DNA from 3 places in the Bacillus sp. FSL R7-0646 genome. Region 1 is predicted to be linked to each of the others. Evidence: riboswitches for the same ligand, from Rfam matches in the RefSeq annotation. Region 1 holds a riboswitch; each other region holds the start of a gene.

Region 1 (3,275 bases):
CAGCATGCCGAGAATCACTCCGATGATAAAAGCAAACAATAGGGAAATTCCTGTCATATATATCGTTTCATACGTTGCTTCCCACAGCTGCTCCATATCTACGTTTGGAAACAGTTTTTCAAACATTCGTGATCACCTCTGCTTCTACCTGGCGGCTCTTGATGAAATCGACCACGTCATTGACCTCGTTTTCACGTCCGTCGACATGTATGAACAATGAACCGTATGCACCGTCCTGAGTCTGCGAGATTTTGCCTTGAAGGATGTTGACTTCAACATCGAACTTCCGAATGATCTGCGTGATCAGCGGCGATTCGGCCGCTTCGCCGACGAAAGTGAGCTTGATCGTCCGCCCGGATGTCGTTTCTTCGAGGAAATGCTTCAGCGTTTCCTTTGTTTCCACCGGTTCTGTTACCTGCTGAACAAAGCGCTTTGTCATTTCTTCCTTCGGCTTGATGAAGACGTTCAGTACATCGCCTTCTTCTACGACCTTTCCGTTTTCCATGACGGCCACTCTGTGGCAGATTTTCCTGATGACATGCATTTCATGAGTGATCAGGACAATGGTCAGTCCGAGCCTTTCATTGATATCGGACAGAAGACCCAGAATCGAATCAGTCGTCTGCGGATCAAGCGCTGATGTCGCTTCATCGCATAACAGAACTTTCGGATTGTTTGCGAGCGCCCGTGCGATGCCGACGCGCTGCTTTTGGCCTCCGCTCAGCTGTGAAGGGTAGGCGTTTTCCTTGCCTTCAAGACCGACAAGCTTAATCAGTTCAGCGACTCTTTCCAGACGTTTTGCTTTGCTGACACCGGCGATCTCCAGCGGAAACGCAATATTGTCGCGCACCGTTCTCGACCATAACAGGTTGAAATGCTGGAAAATCATGCTGATTTCCTGCCTTGCTTTCCTCAGCTTCTTCCCTTTGATCTCGCTGATTTTTCTGCCGGCTACTTCAACCGTGCCTGAAGTCGGCTGTTCAAGTCCGTTCAAGAGACGGATCAAGGAGCTTTTTCCGGCTCCGCTATATCCAATAATTCCGAAGATTTCACCTTTTTTAATCGTAAGGGTGACATCTTGGACAGCATTGACATCTCCATGCTTTGACCGATAAATCTTTGAAACATTTTGAAGATTTATCAAAAGCCATCACCTGCTTTCTTGCTCAATTCTCATAGTTGTCTAAATTCCTGATCAATCAACGAAAAAAGCCTTTCTGCACACATGAGCAGAAAGGCTTTGGAAAAGTCTGGGCCTTTCTCTCATCTTTCAAAGCATAACGCTTCGCGTGAATTGGCACCATTTCAACACGTGTTGATGGTTGCCGGGTTTCATAGGGCACTTCCCTCCACCTCTCTGGATAAGAGAAACATATATTTATTTTTTGATTATTATGATCGGAATTCTTAAAGTAGGATATCATGCGAAAAAATAGTTGTCAACTATTTTTCGTAAGACAATCGTCCTACGGCGAAAAGAGACGAGCGTAAACGCCCGTCCCTGTCTGACTAATACACGGAATGTGCCGATTTTTTGAATTTTTAAAAAGTCTATGAATAAAGATCGCTGTTTTTAAAGAAGCCGTCCGTCAGCCATAAAATCGCTTCAAGCTTCAATAAAGCTCTAAAAGAGCCTTTTACTTTAACAGTGCCGCGCTGTACGAGATGCTGCAATGAAATGTCGCCATGAAGAAGGTCAATAATCTCGCTTTGCTCTCCAAAAAAGGTCAAATGAGCTTTTTCTACAGGAGAATATTTTTCCATTTCCCCTTTTTCGTTGATTGCTAACGTAAAAGCTTCTTTCTCTCCTTGAAACGTAATCAGCAAAGCCGTTGTAGATAATAGAGGTTTTAAAAAAAGAGCCTTGCCCTCTCTTTCTATCAATCCCATTTTCTCCAACTGTATAACCTCCTGTAAATTGGTCATACTTACAGATTCTCTGTCTGCTGCAGGAGTTCCTTTAGGAATTGCTCGACAAGTTTTTGCTGGTTATTTCCCGAGAAATATGTCAAAACCGCCCTTAATCCACAAGATTTTGTTTAATCGTATCATATAAGTAGGAAACGGAGTGAAAAGCGTATTCTTTTTTGACGACTCGCCCTTTTTTGTAAAGGATAAAACACGGGACGCTTTCAATTTCCTGCTGTTTGGCAAATGACGGGGAGTAATTGAGATTGTTTTTATAAAAAGGAATGTCCTTCATCATTTCATCAACGACCTCCAGCATTCTTCCGGCCAGCTGACACGTTCCGCAGAACGGCGTGTATACATATAGAAGACAAGTTTCATGCTCTAGCCGTTTTAGCTCTTTTTCTTGAAGTTCTTGCATCTGTTGAACCGCACCTCAATACGTTTTATAATAGATATTTTGTATGTACCCGGATGTTTGAACGAAATAATACTTCTGCAACATGCTGACTCGGGGCGGAAGCGACTTCTTTGTATACTCTATCAATGTATAGATGCGAAGCTTGGGGAAGCTCCCTCTTCAGCTGCCGGCGGAGCTTTTCGCCTGATTCATCGGCATCCACCAGGATATAAACGTCTTTATCGAACAGCGTCTCAGCGAATTCATCGAGTTTTGCCTGGCTGATCGTTCCGTTTGTGCATATGATGTCCACGGGCTCTTCGATGACATGCTTCACTTTTTGCTTATCTGATTTCCCTTCGACGATCATGACTTTTTCATTTTCCGGCATATGGATCACCTTTAAAGATTTACTTGTAAAAAAAGGCAGTGAATATTCACCGCCTGACTTGATTAACACCAGCCTTGGTGGTCATCACAGTCTACATATTTAGCATCCGGTCCGCTTACGGTATCCGCCATTTTGTAAAACTTTTCATCTTGGAATGAATATCCAGATTTCAACTCGTATTGATCCTTGCCGGTCATTCGGCCGATCAGCTCATTTTCATGATACAGCTGCGTTCCGCCGTTTTTTAATCGGCTTTCCACATGTTCTGTAATATCAATACGTTCTTTTTTCAGCGTCAATTTGGACACCCCCTCCTGATATAGAGTATCCAAACGACGAATGTCTATCCTGTTTAGTCTTCTTTTATCATGTCCTCATATTGCCCGGCTGTCATCAGGTTTTCGATTTCAGAAGCGTCTGACGGCTCGACGACAATCATCCAAGCCTTTTCATACGGAGACTCGTTGACGAATTCAGGGCTGTCTTCCAGATCTTCGTTCACTTCGACCACTTTTCCGTTGATCGGGGCATACAGCTCAGAAACGGTCTTTACGGATTCAACGCTGCCAAAAGGCT
Region 2 (3,275 bases), 2.0 Mb from region 1:
ATGTTCAATCCCGAAGCGGCTCAGCACTTCCGTAATCATCCGGTAAGTGCCGCCGTACACATCTTTTGTGACAAGCACGTGATCGCCCTTTGACAAAAGCAGAAAGGCGGTGGAAATCGCGGCCATTCCGGATGAAAAAGCAAATCCCCTCGTCCCTCCCTCAAGCTCGGCTATCGTGTCTTCAAGCGACGTTCTTGTCGGTGTGCCTGACCGGCTGTAGTCATATTCGCCGAATTTGTCAAAAGAATCTTGATGAAAGGTTGATGCGTGCTGGATCGGCACGCTGACGGCTCCGGTTGCTCCGTCCGTTTTATTTTGGTTATGAACAAGCCTTGTTTCAAGCGTCCAGTTTTCATGACTCATGCGGAACCGCCTCCCCTTTTACTTTTTCCAGCGCAGCTTTTAGATCCTGCTTTAAATCGGAGACGTGTTCGATTCCGACTGAAAAGCGCAGAAGTCTGTTGCAGACGCCGTTTGCAATTCGGATGTCTTCCGGGATATCCATATGGGTCTGTGTCGCCGGATAGGTGATGAAGCTTTCGACTCCGCCGAGGCTTTCGGCGAAACAGATCGTCTTGAGATTTTTCAGCAACGGATTAACCCATTCTTCTTTTTGAACGCGGAATGACAGCATGCCGCCTTTTCCCGGATAAAGAACATCGGCAATTTCCTCCTGCTCTTCCAAAAAGGCCGCAAGTTCCCGCGCGTTTTCCTGATGCTGTCTCATCCTGAGAGCGAGCGTCTTCATCCCTCTCATTAAGAGCCATGAATCGAACGGCGATAAAACCGCGCCGATGGCGTTTTGGTGCTGGAACATTTCCTCAGACAGCTCTTCGCCTTTTGCAACGACAAGCCCCGCCAAAAGATCGTTATGACCGCCCAAATACTTCGTCGCGCTGTGAATGACAAGATCAGCGCCGAGCTCAATCGGCTTTTGCAGAACCGGTGTATAGAACGTATTGTCAACAATGAGCAGCAAGTCGTGCTCTTTAGCGATTTGCGCGATTTTTTGAATATCAGCTTCCTGCATGAGCGGATTTGTCGGCGTTTCTACAAACAGTGCCTTTGTATTGTTCGTGATTTTCGACTTGATACAGTCTTCGTCTGAAAAATCGTCGTAGAAAAAGCGAAGTCCGTATTTCTTCCATTCGTTTTCAAAAAGGCGGTACGTTCCCCCATATAAATCGGACGAAACGATGAGCTCATCCCCGCTTTGAAACAGAGCCATGATCGTCTGAATGGCAGCCATACCGGAACTGAACGCAAAGCCGCGCGTTCCCCCTTCGAGTTTCGCGATTGCATCTTCAACAAGCTGTCTTGTCGGATTTTTTGTGCGAATGTAATCAAACCCTGTGGATTCCCCGATCCCTTTGTGCCTGTACGCAGAAGAGAAATAAACGGGAGGATTGACAGTTCCCGTTATTTCATCACTGCGGTTGCCGATTTGCGCCAGCGTTGTTTGTACATGTTCAGTCATATGACACCATCCTTTTAAAAATAAAAAACCCCTTCTTCATAAGAAGAAGGGGGATTATGCGCTTCTTCTTATCTTCCAAGCATCTGCTTGCTGGATTTAGCACCTTGGTACACTGACATCGTCAGTGCAGACCGGTTGCTGAGGTTTCAAAGGGCCAGTCCCTCCACCTCTCGTGATAAGAATCTCTTCAATTTTCTGATTGTTCTTTACTTTAACCTAAGTCAAGACATTTTTCAAGGGTCATTTTTAAATCTTTCCTCATATTGAACATGGTATGATGAAACCAAACGACGGAACCGGAGGAATCAGATGCCAAAAACAGAGCGATTAATCGAATTGATGATGACCGTTCATACAAAACGAAAATTTACGGCCGGGGAGCTCGCAGCAGAATTCGGGGTTTCCTACCGCACGATTCTCCGCGATCTGGACGAGCTGAGCGCGCTCGGCGTCCCGATCTATTCTGAAACAGGCGCGAACGGAGGCTATTATTTGCTGAATGAACCTGTGCTTCCGCCGCTCTTTTTTACACAATCAGAGGCGGCGGCTATGTTTTTCGCGTATCAATCTCTGCAGTTTTTCGGATCGCTTCCCTTTGATGCGGAAACGCGGATGGTTTTAAAAAAGTTCTACCGCCACCTTCCCGTGGAAACACAGGAGCGGATTGATGCGATGAAAGACAGAATCGTGTTCTGGAATCCGCATCGTCCAAAAGCCGCCGAACATTTAGAAACGCTTCTTGATGCAGCCATCAATCAATCCGTTTTGACGGTCGTTTATGACGGAACAGACGATTGCGCGGAGAGATCCATCCAGCCCATCGGCTTGTTCAGCTGGAACGGCTTCTGGTACTGTCCGGCCTATTGCTTTAAAAGGCAGGCGTTCAGACTGTTCCGCGCCGACCGCATCCTTCGGGCGGAAAAAGCGGCCAGCCCGCTGGCCCGCCAGCTTCCCTATCCATCGGTTCTCAGCTGGATCAAACATTCGGAGAGCGAGTGCCCTGAACCGGTGCGGCTGCAAGCGGAACTGACACGCAGAGGAGCCAGGCGGGCTGCGGCTGATGTGGACTTATTCAAGATCCTCACCATGCGGGATGACGGAACGGGGGCGATCGATGCAAACCTCCCCAGACCAGAACTTGAGTATTTCGGGGAACTTTTGTGGAACCTCGGCACTGAGGCAACTGTCAAAGAACCCGCAGAAATCAAGCTTCAGCTGAAACGGAAGGCTGCTGACATTTTAGCAAGGTACGACTGACTTTTTTTAAGAATCGTGACAAAGCCTGTCAGGATTAGGTGATACTTTTAGAATAAAGCAAAATGTAAAGGATGAAGCAAATGAAGCAAGTTCAAGCCCTGCGGAGCGATTTGTTCCACGAGATGGAGACGGGCATCCGCTCCACGTGTCATCTTCTGAAAAAAGTGAAGGAATCTGACTGGTCTTACCGGCCCGCCGACCGCATGCGAAGCCTGAAAGAACTGGCAAGCCATCTGACGGCCATCCCAGAAGCCGACATGGCTATCATGCAGGAAAAGGAAGAGGCCGCCATCTCCCGAATTGAAAAGAAGTATAGTGCATTGCAGTCGGCTGACCAAATGGCTGAAGCTATGCAGAAAGGATTCGCCGCTTTTCAAACGTATATGACTTCCCTCTCCGACGAGGAATTTTTGACGAAAAAAACAAAGCCGTTTTACCTTGATGAAGGGATGACCCAAAGCCGCTGGCTGACGGAAACGCTCACCCACGTCTTCCATCACAGGGCCCAGCTGTTTAATTATTTAAAACAGCTCGGCTATGA
Region 3 (3,275 bases), 220 kb from region 1:
ATAAACGTGGCCGTCCGTTTTCGTAAAATAGAGCGGCTTAATGCCGAACGGATCGCGCGCTCCGTATAGAAGCTGCTCTTTTTTATCCCAGATTAAAAAAGCAAACATACCGCGCAGCTTTGAAGCGGCTTCCTGTTTGTAGTGGCGGTAAGTCGCAAGCAAAACTTCCGTATCTGAATCGGTTTTGAACTCGTATCCTTTAGAAAGAAGTTCGTCTTTCAGTTCTATATAGTTATAGATTTCTCCATTAAAAATAATCCAATAGGAGTCGTCTTCATAAGACAGAGGCTGTCCTCCATTTTCCACATCGATGATGCTGAGCCTTCTAAATCCGAAGCCTACATGCTCATCATGATAGTACCCATCATCGTCCGGACCGCGGTGTACAATCATTTCATTCATTTGTTTAATCAGTTCTTCCTGTGCTGCTGTCTCGGATGATGGGCGATGATTGAATACCCCTACAAATCCACACATAGTATTGCCTCCGATTTTTTAAATTTCGTGCAGAAATCAAAGTCTGCTTCTTGATTAGACAAGTGTTTAAAGAAAAACGTTTCAAGAAACTTGAAAAATGTTCATATTAAAATATTTGTATCTGGCAATATCACATCAATATTAAATCTGGATATTTTTCAAGTTTCAACATCCGCCCGCATTTTGCCATCGAAAAACAAAGCCGCTTATTAAAGCGGCTATGCGGTTGTTATTCTCCTAATGCATCTTTCTTCAGCTGATCTGCTTTGTCTGTGCGCTCCCAAGGCAGATCGAGATCGAGGCGGCCGAAATGTCCGTAAGCTGCCGTTTGTTTGTAAATCGGACGGCGAAGATCGAGCATTTTAATAATGCCGGCAGGTCTTAGATCAAAGTTTTTGCGAACCACTTCGATCAATGTTTCTTCACTCGCTTTGCCTGTACCGAATGTATCGATTGAAATGGACACCGGCTGAGCGACACCGATCGCGTAGGCAAGCTGTACTTCACAGGAATCAGCAAGGCCTGCGGCGACGATATTTTTCGCTACATATCTCGCTGCATAAGCTGCAGATCTGTCAACCTTTGTCGCATCCTTGCCGGAAAACGCTCCGCCTCCGTGACGGGCATAGCCGCCATAGGTGTCAACGATGATTTTGCGCCCTGTTAAACCGGCATCCCCCTGCGGTCCGCCGATAACAAAACGGCCCGTAGGATTAATGAAGTATTTCGTGTTTTCATCGATCAGCTCTTTTGGAACTACCGGATTGATGACGTGCTCTTTCAGATTGCGCTGGATTTGTTCAAGCGAAATCTCAGGATGATGCTGAGTCGAAATGACGATTGTATCGATGCGAATCGGCTTGTTGTTCTCATCATACTCAACGGTTACCTGTGTCTTTCCGTCCGGACGCAGATACGGCAGAATTTCCTCTTTGCGGACTTCTGTCAAACGGCGAGACAATTTATGGGCAAGCGAAATCGGCAGCGGCATAAGTTCCTTTGTTTCGTTGCAGGCAAAACCGAACATTAAACCTTGGTCTCCGGCTCCGATCGCTTCAATTTCAGCGTCGCTCATTGCTCCTTCACGCGCTTCAAGCGCCTGGTCGACTCCCATTGCAATGTCTGGAGACTGTTCATCTATAGACGTTAAGACCGCGCAAGTTTCGGCATCAAAACCGTATTTTGCACGTGTGTAGCCAATTTCTTTAATCGTTTCGCGGACTGTTTTCGGAATATCGACGTATGTGGACGTCGTGATTTCACCGCTTACCAGCACCAATCCGGTTGTCACAGATGTTTCACAGGCAACGCGGGCATTCGGATCTTTCTTTAAAATTTCGTCTAATATACTATCCGAAATCTGGTCGCAAATTTTGTCCGGATGTCCCTCCGTAACTGACTCTGATGTAAATAACCGACGGTTTTTGCTCATTTATGTTTCCTCCTGTATATGAAGATCAGCCGTGATCTTAAGTATGATACGGAACTCGTCCCTCTTGATTATATGACGATACTCGGGCTTCATACGCTCTCGTTTTGAAACAATTTCCATTATGCTATTCTTGACGAGATTCTGAGTCGAAATTCCCCTTAGCAGAATTTTTCCTGACTGGTTGCCCGGCTAGACCTTTCACGTCCTGTGAAAAACGCCCAGTACCTTCCTCCTGCTTGATACTCGGCTAAAACCTTTCACGTCCTGTGAAAAACGCCCAGTACCTTCCTCCTGAAGGCAGTTTTTTTAGCAATTTTTGGATCTCGATTTATGCAATAAAAAAACCTTTTCCTATTCGGTGAGGAAAGGGTCTGGTATTGCGTGCCTTTCACTCTTATCGCTCAAGGTATTGAACACCTTGCATCAGGTTAGCACCGTAGTTGTCTCAGAAACTGTTTTTTTCCATTAATAAGAGAAACCGGTTGCTGGGTTTCATTGGGCCTGTCCCTCCACCAGCTCGGGATAAGAGTATCCGCTCAATGAAATATCTTATCTTAAAATGGCTTGTTATGTCAATATCGGCCGAAATAAATTTGAACTTGTCCTACGAGAAAAAACCCGAACGAAAAATGAAGAAACGGTATAGACTATAAGAGTAAATGTGTTATACTAATTCTACATTAATGTTATACACATTAAAAAACACGCAAAGGAAGGTTTTTTATGAATTCTGTAGATTTAACAACTGACTTACAAACGCTATTAACGGGCGAAAACGTTCAGATGAACTTATCCGTTCCCCATTTGGTTGAAAAGATCCTTGAGCGCAAAGAAGGAGTCTTGACATCTTCCGGAGCCGTGCGGGCAACAACCGGTACATACACCGGCCGCTCGCCAAAAGACAAATTCATTGTGGAAGAAGCGAGCACAAAGGACAAAATCGATTGGGGCGCAGTAAACCAGCCGATTTCAGAAGCCGCCTTTGACCGGCTGTACGCAAAAGTGCTCGGCTATTTAAAGGAACGCGATGAATTGTATGTATTTGAAGGGTTTGCAGGAGCAGACGAAAAATACCGGCTTCCGATTACTGTTGTCAACGAGTTCGCCTGGCACAACCTGTTTGCAAGACAGTTGTTCATCAGACCTGAAGAACATGATAAAAAACCTGAAGAACAGCCGTTTACGATTCTTTCAGCTCCGCATTTCAAAGCCGATCCGCTCGTTGACGGAACCAGATCTGAAACGTTTATCATCGTGTCGTTTGAGAAGCGGACGATCTTAATCGGAGGCACCGAATATGCCGGAGAGATGAAAAAATCGATTTTTTCTATTATGAATTTTCTTCTGCCTGAACAAAACATTCTAC

Evidence for each region. Region 1 has a riboswitch for S-adenosylmethionine ahead of metN (methionine ABC transporter ATP-binding protein MetN). Riboswitches for the same ligand answer to the same signal wherever they lie in the genome.
Region 2: linked by a shared signal. The riboswitch ahead of MKY62_RS06490 (methionine biosynthesis PLP-dependent protein) and the one ahead of metN (methionine ABC transporter ATP-binding protein MetN) in region 1 are both predicted to bind S-adenosylmethionine.
Region 3: linked by a shared signal. The riboswitch ahead of metK (methionine adenosyltransferase) and the one ahead of metN (methionine ABC transporter ATP-binding protein MetN) in region 1 are both predicted to bind S-adenosylmethionine.

Annotation. Positions count from the first base shown of each region.
Region 1 covers NZ_CP150217.1:3,291,061-3,294,335, forward strand. Annotated here, with positions in the region: gene MKY62_RS17160 (methionine ABC transporter permease) at 1-126, opposite strand, end outside; gene metN (methionine ABC transporter ATP-binding protein MetN) at 119-1,144, opposite strand; SAM riboswitch class I at 1,261-1,368, opposite strand; gene MKY62_RS17170 (SCP2 sterol-binding domain-containing protein) at 1,552-1,899, opposite strand; gene MKY62_RS17175 (thioredoxin family protein) at 2,021-2,329, opposite strand; gene MKY62_RS17180 (toprim domain-containing protein) at 2,355-2,699, opposite strand; gene MKY62_RS17185 (YusG family protein) at 2,762-2,998, opposite strand; gene gcvH (glycine cleavage system protein GcvH) at 3,052-3,275, opposite strand, start outside.
Region 2 covers NZ_CP150217.1:1,291,975-1,295,249, reverse strand. Annotated here, with positions in the region: gene metC (cystathionine beta-lyase) at 1-363, opposite strand, end outside; gene MKY62_RS06490 (methionine biosynthesis PLP-dependent protein) at 353-1,477, opposite strand; SAM riboswitch class I at 1,543-1,659, opposite strand; gene MKY62_RS06485 (YafY family protein) at 1,787-2,734, shown strand; gene MKY62_RS06480 (DinB family protein) at 2,815-3,275, shown strand, end outside.
Region 3 covers NZ_CP150217.1:3,069,700-3,072,974, forward strand. Annotated here, with positions in the region: gene asnB (asparagine synthase (glutamine-hydrolyzing)) at 1-477, opposite strand, end outside; gene metK (methionine adenosyltransferase) at 707-1,909, opposite strand; SAM riboswitch class I at 2,301-2,438, opposite strand; gene pckA (phosphoenolpyruvate carboxykinase (ATP)) at 2,633-3,275, shown strand, end outside.